3 linked regions of the Solitalea canadensis DSM 3403 genome follow. The protein of the gene in region 1 interacts with the protein of each later gene in a pairwise test. Links are inferred from orthologs where the notes say so. Each region holds a gene or a part of one and is shown in the gene's direction. Other genes may lie near its edges.

The links. The genes of interacting proteins can lie anywhere in the genome.
Region 2: the proteins of dnaE (region 1) and SOLCA_RS06850 interact in binary tests that used the Escherichia coli proteins (3 or more experiments, as listed by UniProt). The link is inferred for Solitalea canadensis DSM 3403 from one-to-one orthologs.
Region 3: the proteins of dnaE (region 1) and SOLCA_RS01610 interact in binary tests that used the Escherichia coli proteins (3 or more experiments, as listed by UniProt). The link is inferred for Solitalea canadensis DSM 3403 from one-to-one orthologs.

What each region holds. Positions count from the first base shown.
Region 1 is NC_017770.1:632,820-638,905, forward strand. What follows is about bases 1,312-5,430. They hold dnaE (DNA polymerase III subunit alpha), read left to right. Parts: upstream 1,312-1,672; coding sequence 1,673-5,230; downstream 5,231-5,430. Other genes in these bases: SOLCA_RS23885 (SRPBCC domain-containing protein), read right to left, coding at 1,312-1,415; SOLCA_RS02550 (autotransporter domain-containing protein), read left to right, coding at 5,384-5,430. In the rest of the region: SOLCA_RS02540 (B12-binding domain-containing radical SAM protein), read right to left, coding at 1-926; SOLCA_RS23015 (hypothetical protein), read right to left, coding at 1,106-1,246; more of SOLCA_RS23885, read right to left, coding at 1,197-1,311; more of SOLCA_RS02550, read left to right, coding at 5,431-6,049. UniProt on the Escherichia coli protein: DNA polymerase III is a complex, multichain enzyme responsible for most of the replicative synthesis in bacteria. This DNA polymerase also exhibits 3' to 5' exonuclease activity. The alpha chain is the DNA polymerase catalytic subunit.
Region 2 is NC_017770.1:1,687,789-1,692,691, reverse strand. What follows is about bases 995-3,930. They hold SOLCA_RS06850 (methionine aminotransferase), read left to right. Parts: upstream 995-1,857; coding sequence 1,858-3,003; downstream 3,004-3,930. Other genes in these bases: SOLCA_RS06845 (amidohydrolase), read left to right, coding at 3,171-3,930; SOLCA_RS06855 (ABC transporter substrate-binding protein), read right to left, coding at 995-1,714. In the rest of the region: SOLCA_RS06865 (SRPBCC family protein), read right to left, coding at 1-147; SOLCA_RS06860 (DoxX family protein), read right to left, coding at 179-571; more of SOLCA_RS06855, read right to left, coding at 758-994; more of SOLCA_RS06845, read left to right, coding at 3,931-3,953; SOLCA_RS06840 (acyl-CoA thioesterase), read right to left, coding at 4,004-4,438; SOLCA_RS06835 (esterase-like activity of phytase family protein), read left to right, coding at 4,599-4,903. UniProt on the Escherichia coli protein: Shows aminotransferase activity with methionine and histidine as substrates, and to a lesser extent also with phenylalanine.
Region 3 is NC_017770.1:419,445-424,339, reverse strand. What follows is about bases 995-3,922. They hold SOLCA_RS01610 (DNA polymerase III subunit gamma/tau), read left to right. Parts: upstream 995-1,521; coding sequence 1,522-3,324; downstream 3,325-3,922. Other genes in these bases: SOLCA_RS01605 (AsmA family protein), read right to left, coding at 3,359-3,922; SOLCA_RS01615 (cation:proton antiporter domain-containing protein), read left to right, coding at 995-1,383. Also shown: more of SOLCA_RS01615, read left to right, coding at 1-994; more of SOLCA_RS01605, read right to left, coding at 3,923-4,895. UniProt on the Escherichia coli protein: Part of the beta sliding clamp loading complex, which hydrolyzes ATP to load the beta clamp onto primed DNA to form the DNA replication pre-initiation complex.

The sequences.
Region 1 (6,086 bases):
ATGTTAACATGTGCTGATATTTTCAGGAGCTTTTCTTCTCCGCAATTATGCGAGGTTCTGGATTTATTACCTAATTCATACCATGATTCAATACCGGGCAGCATTGCATTGAATCCATTTTGCTGCATCACTTTTAGATGATCTTCTGTAAGAATAGAAAGACTACTTTCAGCAATAAACTCGAAACTTTTGGGAGGTGCAACAGAAGCTATTGCATCCATGTAGCTCTCAAACCTAACCCCAAAATTGGGATCATGCCAAACGATTAATGGTTTTTTGAATTTTGTGAGTAAGAAACGTAAGTCATTTTTTAGTGTTTCAAAATCAAGGGCCTGATAGGGAACGGTTGCATCAATACAGAATGGGCAGGTGTATGGACAACCTACACTGCCTATCATGGGTACAATTTTAAGAAACGGTGCTTTTTTTAATGTAGATTCGATAAAACGCCAACGCTCTACCACTCCAGGTAGGCTAGCTGGTTGGTTCGCTTCCGAAAGATATTTGCCTAGCGGACGTTGTGGGGTACAATTATTTAGAATTTGAACAATTGTAGATTTGTGGGTAAATCCAGTTACATAATCAAAATATTTACAAGCATCATCCGGATAAGAACGCGAGTGTGGCCCACCTAATACGGTAACAATACCTTGGTTTCGGAAATAATTACTGAGCGCATAGGATAAAAGGGCTGCCTGGGTAAATGCACAGATAAATATTAGGTCCATGCCTTGTGGTAACTCTTTCCGCAAATCTTCGGTACCCGTATAACAAATTAATTTTACATCGTGCCCTTCCTGCTCACACCATGTTGCAACCACTTGAGGCATAATGCTCGCCATATTGGCATGCATTATTCTGGCCCATAACGTATTATTAGGTCCTTTACTAACCAAATCGATAACTCCAATCTTGAGCTTTGACATTTATGGGTCGAATTTGTTTCCTGAAACTCTTAAAACTTGATATGTCAAGGTCTTTAAAAGGAATCAAGAAATGATTGAAAAGTACTTGTGTATTAAGTTACTGTTTTTTAGGTATATATCATATAGATGGAAGTTAGGAAAAGGAGAATAAATAACTGATAGTTAATGCGATCAGTTTATTACCAGGGAGGTAAAATGAAGTAGGTACCTTGCAGGATGTCTTTTAAAAGCTGCTCTCCCTTCATCTCTTCTGAAGGGAGAGCAGATTTCTTATCGTTCCATAATGGCCTTAATTCCTGCAAGAAACTCTGCCATGCCATCTTTGGAATGATTATATCCATCTTCACTTCCAAAACCTTTCTGAGTCCAGGTAAATAAAGTTTTTTGGGCGTTAACCGGATTAATTGTGTAAGTAATTAATGAATAATTTTCAGGTTTATCCTCCAGTCCAGAAAATCCGCTCCAGATAGTAATGTTAGGTTCTTGTATAGGCTAGAAAAATAAATATTAATACAACAAATATAATTTCCGTAAGTATTTGAAGCCTATTTACTTTTCCACAACCTGAAGTAGAGTGTTTTATCAACATATTCTGAACAATTCCGGCTTTTAGTTACCTTTGAAATTCCTTTAATTGTTATTAGTTAATGGCTCATAGATAATCGTTTGTATAGAATAACGGCCTGTTATTCAGATTCTCAGAAGTCTACGAGTCATCAGCCATAAATTACTTGGTTAATTAAATTATGCCTGAATTTTCGCACTTACACGTACATACTCAATTTTCGCTGCTCGATGGAGCTGCCGATATTTCTAAGCTCTATAAAAAAGCGGCTAATGATGGCATGCGCGCTCTTGCTATTACTGATCACGGTAATATGTTCGGTGTGTTTAAGTTTGTTGCAGAAGCCGGGAAATTTGATAATAAGGTAAAACCAATCGTTGGCTGTGAATTTTACGTGGTTGCAGATCGTCATGAGAAGAAGTTTACCAAAGAAAAAAAGGACAAACGTTATCATCAGTTATTCTTAGCAAAAAATGCTCAAGGGTACAAAAACCTTACTAAACTGTGTTCTTATGGTTTTATGGAAGGTTTATATAGCAAATGGCCTCGTATTGATAAAGAACTGGTTTTACAATATCATGAAGGCCTTATTGCCACAACTTGTTGTATTGGAGCCTCGGTCCCTCAAGCTATTTTGAATGAAGGGGAAGAAGCCGGAGAGAAAGAATTTAAATGGTGGCTGGATGTTTTTGGAGAAGATTATTACATTGAATTGCAACGACATAATTTGCCGGAACAAGAAAAAGTGAATGAGGTTTTGCTTCGTTTCGCTAAAAAATACAATGTAAAAATTATTGCATCTAATGATTCGCACTATGTAGATCAAGCCGATGCCAATGCCCACGATATTTTGTTGTGTATTAACACGGGTGATATTCAGGCAACGCCAATTGCAACGGATGAAGAGGGTGGTAAGGGGTATCGCTTTGGTTTCCCTAATGATCAGTTCTTCTTTAAAACGCAGGCCGAAATGAATGCACTTTTTAGTGATATTCCTGAAGCCATTGATAATACCAATGAAATTGTTGATAAGGTAGACCTGCTAAAATTAAAGCAGGATATTTTATTACCAAACTTCCCGATCCCGCCAGGATTTGTGGATCAAATGCAGTATTTGGAACATATAACTTGGGAAGGTGCAAGAGCACGTTATGGTGATACACTTGATGCAGATAAGGAAGAGCGTATCAACTTTGAGTTGCACACCATCCGTACGATGGGTTTTGCCGGATATTTCCTTATTGTATCAGATTTCATCAAGGCAGGTCGTGATATGGGCGTATTTATTGGTCCTGGTCGTGGTTCTGCAGCAGGATCTGCGGTTGCCTATTGTATCGGCATTACCAATATCGACCCCATTAAATATAATCTCCTGTTTGAGCGTTTCCTGAATCCAGATCGTAAGTCGATGCCCGATATTGATACGGACTTTGATGATGAAGGCCGTCAGCGGGTAATTGATTATGTGGTTGATAAATATGGCAAAAACCAGGTAGCTCAGATTATTACCTATGGCTCAATGGCCGCTAAAATGAGTATAAAGGATGTGGCTCGGGCACTCGACCTGCCGCTTCCCGACTCAAACGCAATGGCTAAGTTGGTGCCTGATAAACCGGGTATTTCACTAGATAGGGTCATGAATGCGCCTTTGGATGGTGATAAATCACTAAAAGATAAAGAAGGCCTTGGTCCTGAAGATTTAGAAAACGTAAAACAACTTCGTGAAATTCGAGAAGGAAGTGATTTACGTTCAAAAGTAATTAAGGAGGCTTTAATTCTTGAAGGATCTATTCGTGGTACAGGTATTCACGCTGCAGGTATTATCATTGCTCCAGAGGACCTTACCAATATTGTTCCTGTAGCCGTAGCTAAGGATTCTGATCTGTTGGTTACTCAGTATGAAGGAAAAGTAATTGAAGATGCTGGTGTAATTAAAATGGACTTTTTGGGTTTAAAAACCCTTACCATTATACGCGATGCATTAAAAATGATCAAAGAGAATCATGGGGTTGAAATTGATATTGATTATATCCCATTGACGGATGAGAAGACCTTTGAATTGTATCAACGCGGTGAAACAAACGGTACGTTCCAGTTTGAGAGTCCGGGTATGCAGAAGTACCTGAAAGATCTGGTACCTGACAAATTCGAAGACTTGATTGCCATGAACGCCCTTTATCGTCCCGGACCTATTGAGTATATCCCTGACTTTATTGAACGTAAACACGGTCGTAAAGCCGTTGAATACGATTTGGCCGACATGGAAGAGTATCTTTTTGATACCTATGGTATTACCGTATATCAGGAGCAGGTGATGTTGCTTTCGCAGAAGCTAGCCAATTTTACAAAAGGTGATGCGGATGTGCTTCGTAAAGCAATGGGTAAGAAAGACCGTAAAACACTTGATAAACTAAAACCTCAGTTTATTGAAAATGCTAAGTTAAAAGGTCATGATGCCAAAGTATTAGAAAAGGTATGGACCGACTGGGAAGCATTTGCATCGTACGCATTTAACAAATCGCACTCTACTTGTTATGCATTTGTGGCTTATCAAACGGCCTATTTGAAAGCCCATTATCCGGCTGAGTACATGGCCTCGGTATTAACACATACCAAAGGGCAGATCGATAAAATTACTTTCTTTATGGAAGAATGTAAGCGTATCGGAGTACCTGTATTAGGTCCGGATGTAAATGAAAGCGATCTCCACTTTACTGCTACTAAAAAAGGTCAGATTCGCTTCGGACTTTCTGGTATTAAAGGATTAGGAGAGGCTGCTATAGAAAGCTTGGTAACCGAAAGAAAGGAAAATGGACCTTATGAATCAGTTTATGATTTTGCTCGCAGGGTAAACCTTCGTTCAGTAAATAAAAAATCATGGGAGAACCTTGTTTATTCAGGTGCTTTTGATTGTTATGATGAATATCATCGTGCTCGCTATTTTGGTGTTAACCTGGCTGATCGTTTAAACGGTATTGAACGTTTAGTAAAATATGGTAACGATTTTGTAAGTAATAAAAATAGTGCTCAAAACTCGTTGTTTGGAGGAACAGCAGATGCGCATGTTCCAGAACCACCAATGCCTGAATCGGAAGAGTGGAGTTTATTACAGAAGCTAAGTTTTGAAAAAGAGGTAGTGGGAATGTATATTTCTGGTCACCCTCTTGATGACTATAAACTGGAGATTGATAACTTCTGTAATGCAAAAATAACTGAGCTGGCTACTCCTAAACCAGGAACATTGGTTGTTGCCGGAATTATTACAGCTGCGGAAGAGCGTTTAACCAAAACGGGTAAACCGTTTGGCGGATTTACCTTCGAGGATTATTCGGGTAGTCATCGTATGGTCATGTTCTCCGAAGATTATTTAAAGAATAAACATTTTTTTCAATCGGGGTTATGTGTGTTTGTAAAGGGAATGTTTAAGCCACGTTTCGGGCAAGCAGATAACTTGGAGTTCAAAGTGGAGAGCATTCAACTGCTGTCAGAAATTCGCGAAAAAATGGCTAAGAATGCCACATTGTCATTTCCCTTGCATGAGGTTACGTTAGAGTTCATCGACAACCTTGAGACTTTGTGTAAGGCTCATCCCGGTAATTGCAAATTGAAATTAAATGTGGTTGATCCGATTGAGCGAATCGTCTTGGATCTACCTTCAAAATCAATAAAAATTGATCCTAATAATACATTCATGAATGAATTAAGTAAGTTCAAGAATGTAAATTTCACTTTGAATTAAAAACTGCTTTTAGTTTGATGAAAATAAAGCCCTCAATATTAATTTATTGAGGGTTTTTTGGGTACTGTAATTTCTTTTTTACAAACCATTAGGCGCTGTTAAATAACTATAGTTAATATTTGACAAATATTAACCAATGAAAATTAACTAAAAATGAAAAAACATCTATTTTTAATAGCTGCACTTATTGTAGCAACATTTACTGCAAATGCACAAATCAGTAAAGGAAACCAAGCTATTGGATTAAGTTTTTCAGGTGGTTCCAATAGTATTAAAAACCAGACTGGTAATGAAAATGAGGATGGGAAGAATAAAAATGCGGCTATTTCCTTCGATTACAGTTATTTTGTAGCTGATAAAACGGCAATTGGTGCATTCTTAGGATTTACCCATTCTGATGCTAATTCAATCTCAAATGGCGATGATGTTTTGGACTCAAAAGGAGATTCATATGCATTCGGTGTTTTTGGGAAAAAGTACTTTATGATTTCAGATAAATTCGGGGGACTTGGACAATTATCACTATCCGGATCAGATTTTAAAAGTGAAAGTACAAATATAGTAGCTGATGTTTCGTCAAAGTTTAAATCATGGGCTTTAGGAACAGGAGTTAATGCAGGATTTGTATTTTTCCCTTGGAAACGATTAGGAATTGAAACCAGTTTGAATGTATTTAATCTTTCTTACAATGAATCCACTACAACTCATTCTTCTGGAGTAATTACCAAAGGTTCTGGATATAATCTATCGTCATCTTTTACTCAAAGTTTTGAAGATATCAAATTCACCCTGCGTTACCATTTCGGATTTAAGAAGTAATTCTGTCAGTTAAATTTCTTCAAACATTCGTTGGAAC
Region 2 (4,903 bases), 1.1 Mb from region 1 along the record:
TTTAATGTAACTGAAAACCTCTTCATTGGGTCGGTTTATAATGATTTCTCGTTCTACAGTATAGCTTTTCTTTGAAAACAAAGCTATAATCAGCAGCAAAACAATTACTGCAGCAAGAACACCCAAAATACTTAGTAAAATATTCATTTAATTTTGTTTTAGATTGAATTAAAGGTTTTTATTTATACTGAAAAGATGGATGAATTTGTTTTTCATTGAGTTTATGATAGTAAATGTAAGAAACAGCTAAAACACCTAATACAATTATTGGGAAAACTGTTTGAAAACCGAATCCATCAACCACCCAATGTCCAACACATGCAGAAATTAATGAAATGCCAAAGCCGGCATAAACCCATTCTTTAACCCTTGAAGGAATTGATGGTAATACCAACAACAATCCACCCATAACTTTAAAAACTGTTAATTGAATTCGGAAGTAATCTGGGTAACCTAAATGTCTAATTCCTTCTTTTGCGATCTCCGTGTGAGAAGTAAGAGCTGGCATTAAAGCATCGAATAAAAAGATGAAACCAGTTGCGATCCAGAAAATTAATTTGTCCTTTTTCATAGCGTTTATTTTAAATTGTTAACTAAAATTTGTTAAGGCTAAATTGTTAAGAAAGGAACTATTTCGAGGGGTGTTAAAACGGCAAAGTAAAGGGGGAATTGCGAATTATCTGTTATGGTTTTCAAAAGAATTGCCGCTTGCTTTAACAAACGGCAATTAGGTTAATGTCTAGTACATGAATTAATGTTATTTAACTACTTCAAATCCCTCTCCTACTTTAATTCCATATTTTGCAGCAACCTGCGGATTATAAACTCTTTTACGCACTTTAACAATTTCGGGCTTTAAAGATTTAGTGTGTGGATCTTTTAAATACTTAACAGCTTGTTCACCAGCTTGAAATCCCCATTGGTAAAGATCAGCGCCAAAAGCCGCAACTGCGCCGCGTTTTACCAGTCCTGCTTCGCTTGTAAAAATTGGCACTCCAGCTTTATCACAGCTCCTAACTATTGTCTCAAACGAAGCAAATACACTGTTATCCGGCAACGCAAAAAATGCATCCACTTTTTTAGTCAGCAATGATTCAACAACCAATTGTGTTTCGGCCGAGCTGCTAACAGGTAAAGCGATCAATTCCATGCCCGATGCTTTTGCCTGTGCTACAATACGGTTATATGCATCAACTGATTGTGGTTCGGACTGACTATAAATGGCTGCTAGTCTTTTTACAGATGGCTTTAATGTTTTAATGATGGCTACAGAGGTGTCTATGTAATTCAACTCTTCATAAATTCCGAACAAGTTTGACGGAGGTAAGCCTCTTGAATCTGTTAAACCTGCCATTTTTGGACTTGATGAAACCATCATAAAAATTGGCACATTCTTTTGACGTTGTGCAGCGGTGATAGTTGGCAGCGTTGCATTGGTTGCCATTAACTCAACTTTCTGACTAACAGCATAATTTATGCTTTGAATTAATGTCGGAATATTGTTTTGCGCATTGCTATAGATGATTTCAATATTCTTTTTGTCTTCAAACCCACCTTGTTTTAATGCATCATAAAACCCCTGTTTTGCCTGGGCTAGTGTTGCATCTTCAAATGCATCAATAAATGCAATTTTTCTTTTGCCTGATTTATTGGAACTTGAATCGCATCCAAGTAAAAATACAGCACAAATAATTAAAAGAATACCTTTTTTCATACTAAAATTATAGTTTTAGGGCCTTGTTTATTGTAGCAAGTTAAGTAACACAACTCTTTATTGATTATTTATAACCCATAGCTACAATACCAAACTGTAAATATAGTTTTTGGAAATAATTTATTCCTAACCATTGCCAATTTATGATAGCTGTTAACTCTAAATTACCCAATGCCGGCACTTCTATTTTCCCGGTTATGACGGGTTTAGCCAATGAATACAACGCGATAAATCTTGCTCAGGGCTTTCCTGATTTCCCTACGTCACCGCAGCTTATCAGTTTGGTAAACGAATACATGAAGAAAGGAATGAATCAATATGCACCAACTGCTGGTATATTGCCACTGCGTGAGCGCATTGCTGAAATGACTGCTTCATTAACTGGGCGAACTTATAGTCCGGATACAGAAATCACAATTACCGCAGGAGGCACACAAGCCATTTATGCTGCAATAGAAGCATTGATCAGAGATGGTGATGAGGTCATCATTTTTGAACCTGCTTACGATTGTTATTCGCCAAATATTCGCGTTCATGGGGGTATTCCTCGTCCGATAGAATTAACGCCACCAGATTATAAGATCAATTGGGATAATGTTAAAAAACTGATCTCGCACAAAACGCGTATGATCATGATCAACACACCTCACAATCCTACCGGAACTATTTTAAGTAAGGATGATATTGATGAACTGATCAACATTACTAAAGATACTGATATTCTTATTTTAAGTGATGAGGTGTATGAACACATTGTTTTTGATGGAAAAGAACATCATAGCATGGCCAAATATCCTGAGCTAGCCGAACGCAGTTTGATCGTATCTTCTTTTGGAAAAACGTTTCATACAACTGGTTGGCGATTAGGCTATCTATTGGGTCCGGCTTATTTAATGGCAGAAATAAGGAAATTACAGCAGTTTGCAATTTACACTTGCATCACTCCTATTCAGTATGCCATTGCTGATTTTATGGCCAATCCTAATAACTATCTTGAAGTAAAAGAAATGTATCAACAAAAACGTAATTATTTCGCAAGCTTAATGAAGGCGACAAGATTTAATTTATTGACAGTCGGTGGCTCCTATTTTCAAACAGCTCATTACAATAAAATCTCGAATGAGGGCGACTACGATTTTGCAGTGCGCATTACCAAAGAGTTTGGAGTAGCAACTATTCCAACCTCCGTATTCTATACCAGCGGAACGGATAATAAAGTTATTCGTTTCTGCTTTGCTAAAAAAGAAGAAACATTAGACAGAGCTATCGAACGATTAATTAAAATATGATTTTTTGGGATTACACCAATATTTAATGATTACACAGATCATTGAATTAAATTGATGGATTTCTTATTAATTGAATCGGTGTAATCATCAAATCAATCAGTGTAATCCAAGCAACAAAAAAGAAATCGGTGTAATCATCCCAATAATCAGTGTAATCATCAAAAAAAATGAAAAATAACCTTACCATCACTATTATACAAACAGTTCTTTATTGGGAAAACATTGATGCTAATCTTTCAATGCTTGGGCAGAAAATGTTATCCATTAAGGAAGAAACAGATTTGATTGTTCTGCCTGAGATGTTCAGTACTGGGTTTACCATGAATGCGGCTATGCTCGCTGAACAGACGAAAGGAAAAACGGTCCGCTGGATGGCTGAAATGGCTGGACATATGAATGCTGTTATTACCGGAAGTATTATAGTGGAAGATCAAAACCGCTTTTATAACCGCTTGATTTGGATGCGTCCTGATGGTAGTTTTGAAACCTATGACAAACGCCACTTGTTTGGACTTGGAAAGGAGGATGATACTTATGCTGCTGGAAGCAGTCGATTAATGGTTGAATTGAACGGTTGGACAATCTGCCCGATGGTTTGTTATGATTTGCGTTTCCCAGTTTGGGCAAGGAATGAAAAAGATAGGCCTTATGATCTATATATCAATGTGGCCAATTGGCCTGAACGCAGATCTTTGCATTGGAAAACATTATTGCCTGCCCGTGCAATTGAAAACCAATGCTTTGTAGTTGGTTTAAATCGCGTAGGAAATGATGGCAATGAAATATATCATAGCGGAGATAGTATGATCATTGCTCCGGACGGTGCAATACTATATCATAAGGCTCATGATGAAGATATTTTCACAATTGAATTATCTGGTGAAACGTTAGAGTTTGTGAGAAGAGCATTCCCTTTCTTAAAAGATCAGGATTCATTTAAGATTCAATAAAAAAGAAAAATCCAGTCTCGGGCTGAGCCGAGGCTGGATTTTTTGAATCGTTACATCCACTCAAAATCCTCTGCCTTAGGCATGGCATCCGTCATTTGAACAACTTCTTCAGGAGGTGCAGTTAACTTGCGAAGATGGGTATCCATCCAGGCACCGTCTACAGTAATTTTAGCACACAAGGTTCCATCTTCTCTCTTTATCTCATGGATCATTGTAAACCGAGAATGGTCTTCCCTAAGTTTTTGTAGTTTTACGTTAATAGTAAGCTTATCACCTGATCTTATTTCCTTCCTAAAAACAGCTTCTTCCCTAAATAAAACAGGTCCGAAATGTTTTTCAATCATCAATTTTGGAGTCACACCATTATCGGCCAAAAAATCGACACGGATCTGTGCCCCAAAATCATAATAAACTGAATGTCGAACGTGGAAATTAGGATCTAGATCAGCCCAGCGGATTGTTATCGGTTTTGAATATTCTGTCATAAATATTGCTTCATTAGTGACAGCTAAAATAATGTTTCTTTTCAACAAATGAACCGTTGTTCATTTTAATAGCTTTTTTGTTTTATTACTTCAATAACTAAAGTAATCAGTTCCTCTTTGTACCTTTGATTCCAATTATTAGTGCTACATTTTTCTTGTGATGAAAATATCCAAAACTAACGTTCTATCCTTTGTTCTGATCACTCTATCTTTTATAATCGTTTCTTGCCGCAAAAGTATGTACGTTAACGATCAGACTCTTAAGGACACTACATTGGCAAAAAGTTGGCGGTTTATTGGTGAATATATTCTCCCTAATGATCTGGAGTTTAATAACACAACTGTTGGTGGCTTATCCGGTATTGATTACGATGCCACAAATGATCTGTATTATATTATTTGTGACGATCGTTCTGATAAAGAACCTGCTCGATTTTATTCAGCTAAACTTTATTTTCAACCAAA
Region 3 (4,895 bases), 210 kb from region 1 along the record:
ATGCTTATTGATCCAAAGATATTGGTAGACTATTGGTTTCCTGTTTTGATCATTACAGTTGTTACTATTTTCGGTAAAACGTTAAGTTCGGGTTTAGGCGCATTATTATCCGGACAAACGTTAAAGCATTCTTTACAAGCTGGAATGAGTTTGGCGCAAATCGGAGAGTTTTCATTCATTATTGCCACGTTAGGATTAAGCTTAAAAGTAACCAGTGATTTCTTGTATCCGATTGCTGTAGCTGTTTCGGCTATCACCACATTCACAACGCCTTATTTTATTAAATTAGCAGAACCTACTTATTTAGGCATTAACAAACTACTGCCTGAAAAAGCAAGGAATGCCTTAGCCCGATATAGTGCCGGATCACAAAGTATTTCCGGAACCAATAACTGGAAAGAGTTCCTGAAGAAATATATATTCATTATTGTTACCAATTCCATTATCATAATCGGGATACTTTTCTCTGTGAAGTACCTTACGCCAAAAATTAATAATGATTTTGTAAACGGTAATTACGGAGATATCATCATTATTGTGGTTGCACTCTTATTGATGAGTCCGTTCCTTTGGGCACTGGCTGTAAAAAAAATCCATAGTACTGCCTATAAACAATTATGGATCGATACGAAATATAACCGCGGTCCACTCATTACACTTGAGATCGTAAGAGCTTTGCTGGCAATAATTTTCATCGTTTTGCTTATTGGTCAATTTTTCTCACCAATTGTATCAATTATTTCCGCGGTAATAATAATTGGTATCAGTGCCATTATTTTCTCTTCCCGATTGCAATCTTTCTATAGCAAGATAGAGAGCAGGTTCCTGGCAAATTTAAATGCACGGGAAATCAGTGAAGCAGCTAAACGAGCGGATGAATTAATGCCATGGGATTCTCATTTAGCTTATTACACCGTAAAACCCGAATCTGATGCAGTTGGTAAAACACTGATAGAACTCTCCTTACGCGAACATTTTGGCGTTAATGTAGCACTGATTGAACGTGGAAAAATAAAACTCAAGATTCCGGGAAAAGATGAACGCCTTTATCCGGGAGATCGGATTGCTGTTATCGGAACCGATGATCAATTAAAAAACTTCGAAGAGTTTATAGAAGCTACAAGCTATAAAGAAACTGATGCGAACGGACAATCTGTTTCGCTTCATCCGATTACAATAAATGCCCATTCACCACTTTTAGGTAAAAGCATTAAGGCTTCAGGCATAAGAGAAAATGCATTTAGTTTAGTAGTTGGGGTTGAACGGAATAATGAACGGATACTAAACCCAGACTCATCATTTACATTTGAGAAAGATGATATCGTTTGGATTGTAGGTGACAAAAAAACCGTCCAATCAGTTATCAAAGGCGAACCTTCTTAATCTGTAAACGAATTTATTTTGTAAACGAATGTGCAAAAACCTGCACATTCGTTTTTTTATGATTGTTTCATAGCTAATTAACTGACATGGATAATCTCTACTTGCAGTTGGCGGAAAGTATTTCTATTTTCGTTGCAAATGGAAAATTTCATTGTATCGGCACGAAAGTACAGACCCGACAAATTTAACAGTGTTGTAGGTCAGTCACATATAACCAATACGTTAAAGAACGCAATTAAAACCGGACAATTGGCTCAGGCCTTCCTGTTTTGCGGTCCGCGCGGTGTTGGAAAAACAACCTGTGCCCGTGTGTTGGCAAAAACAATCAACTGCCAAACCCCTACTGCTGATTTTGAAGCTTGTGGTGAATGCGAGTCTTGTCTTTCATTCAAACACGGAAGTTCAATGAATATTCATGAACTCGATGCTGCTTCAAACAACTCCGTAGAAGATATCCGAAGCCTGGTAGAACAAGTTCGTTATGCTCCTCAGGCCGGAAAATATAAGATCTATATCATCGACGAGGTTCACATGCTTTCAACAAGTGCATTTAACGCATTTCTAAAAACGTTGGAAGAACCTCCTTCTTATGCCATTTTTATTTTAGCAACCACTGAAAAGCATAAGATTTTACCGACTATTCTTTCGCGTTGTCAGATCTTTGACTTTAACAGGATCAAAGTTGAAGACATTGCTCATCACTTAGAATATATTGCGAAAACGGAAGATGTAAAATTTGAACCGGACGCCTTACACATTATTGCTCAAAAAGCAGATGGTGCCATGCGCGACGCCTGTTCAATGTTTGACCAGATTACTTCTTTTTCGCAGGGAAATATTACGTACAAAGCAGCTATCGACAATCTGAATATTTTGGATTATGACTATTATTTCAGAGTTACCGATGCTTTGTTAACTGAAGATATTTCTAAAAGCTTATTGATTTTCGACGAAATTCTGGATAAAGGTTTTGACGGAAACAATTTTATCAACGGTATCTGCAGCCATTTCCGCGATTTGTTAGTGTGCAAAGATCCTGCAACGGTAAAATTATTGGAAGTGAGTGAAGGAATCCGTCAGAAGTACTTAGAGCAGTCGCAAATAGCACCTGTTTCTTTTTTACTATCAGGACTAAACATCGGAAATCAGGCCGACCTTAACTATAAAGGCAGTAAAAACCAACGTTTACAAGTTGAATTAGCATTGATGAAAATGTGCCATATCAGAGCAGCATTAAATCTATCTAATGGTCAACTTCCGCAAGCGGAGGTAAAAAAAAAACCTGATACCACAGTAAAAGTTACGGAGACAACAACGGTTACTTCAACACCTGCTGTAGAAAGAACCGTTGTTGCTACCAATACATCATCCTCAGTTACTGCAGCCACCTCAACTACTTCATCAACTGTAAACAGCAGTTCAACGGCTAAAAAAACTCCTGTTGCTGGAGGTATGGGCTCTTTAAAAATTCCTTCAATTAAAAATTTGAGTAGTGTAGCAGCCTCTCCACAAGAAGAAGAAAAAGCCGTAGCCATTAACTTGGAGCCTACAGAGGTAAAAAACAATCAGGATTTTACAGAAGAACAGTTTTTACGTTATTGGACAGATTACGCAAGTTTTGCCGAAAAGGACTCAAAAATTGGGCTGCATACGGTAATGACCGTTAACAAGCCAAAACTTCGCCCGGATTATACCATTGAAATTACTGTAATTGATAAATATCAAACAGATATTGTAAATGATGAGCGTATAAATATTCTACGCTTCTTAAAGCAGCAGTTACAGAATAACACCATAAAAATTGAAACAGTAATAGGTAAAGGTGATGAACAAGTAAAGAAAACACTTTATACATCAACTGATAAATTTAAATACCTGGCCGACAAAAACCCTAACCTTCTTGAATTAAGAAGACGAATGGACTTGGAAATAGACTTTTAACAATAAAAAAGGGAGCTTAAAGCTCCCTTTTTATTTATTGTTTCTTATTTGTGGTATCCTGAACTGCTTCTTCCTCCTTGTACTCCGTCTCCAGTTCTTTCTCATCTTTAGTTTCTTTGCCCAGTTTAATTTGGGGCTCATCACGAGTACCCATAATTGTCATTGGAATACCAATAATACCCAATGGGGGCAAGCCCAAACGGAATTTAAAATTTAAACGGCCATCAAATGTTGTTTGACCTTCAATTTTAGGACGGAAACCTGCAATCCTGAATTTGGTTGGTTCCACATGGATCACATTATTTTTGATTGATGTTTTCAGCTCCATTTTCTTTAGGTTTGGATTATTAACATCCTCCCTACCCGTGCTCTTACTTATTGCTGTAAACATCTTTAAGCCTGCAATCTTAACATCCTTAATTGAAAGCACCCCTGCTCCTTCGATTGAAGGATAAATAGGCATCATATCCGCATTTAAACGGCCTTTCAATTTATAATCAAGAGAAACGACTCCTTGTGCCTTAGCTGCTGCAGGTGCCAGATCATGAAATAGTTTTATTTCCTTATATGCACGTTGTACATCAAAATCTTTAGCATTGATTTGATATTCGAAATAACCCTTTTTAGGGGTTACACTTCCGTAGGTAGCATTCATTACAACTTTACACCCAATAAGGTTAAAACCCGTTTCATTGAGTACAATCTGACCATTCTTGATATTCATTTTACCTTTACAACTGTCGATATTCAATGCATCATATTTAACTTTTTTGGCCAGCGCATTAAAAGTCATATCAAGATTCTTGGGAACGATGATCACACCACTTTCACCATTAGGAGCTGCAGTCTGATCTCCAGAAAATGCCATAAACTCATCAACAAGCAAATAGTTCGATTTCAGATCGAAAGTTCCCTGCAGCATCTCATCTTTTAAAGCATAGTTGATAAGGTTATTCATGTATCCATTTAATGTAATATCAGACTTACCATATCTTGAATTAAACTGATCGAACCATATTTTATCGTCTTTAAAGCTGAATATGCCATTTTCAATAACAAGCGGTTTGGGAAACAATTCTGACGTTAACGCAATATTCGAAAGTTTCAAAGTTCCAGAATTCCTCAATCGGTCATACAAACCTTTTTCCGCATCGCTTTGTCGCCCTTTTAAAGATAATCGAGCGTTGATCTGGCCATCTAAACCAATACCTTTCTGCGAAAAAACCTTATAGATCCTTCCTATATCAATAATCCCGTTAGCTTTAATATCATAAGCCAAGTCATCAAAATTTACCAGATTAGCTTTTAATGTAAATGGTTTCCCTTCAAACTGAAACGTTAACGGATTAATTGCAACCTTAAGACCGTTGAGTTGACCATTATTATTAGTAGCTGTTGAATTGATTTCAATATTTTCTATTGGATGCGGATAGTAATTCGTTTTTACATAACCGTTTTTTAACGTAATAAGTACTTGTGTTTGAGGAAATTGTCTGGTCTTTGGATCATATTTCCCTTTGGTAACCACGTCCATTTTTAACAGCCCTTTTAAATCAACGCTGTCGATTGGA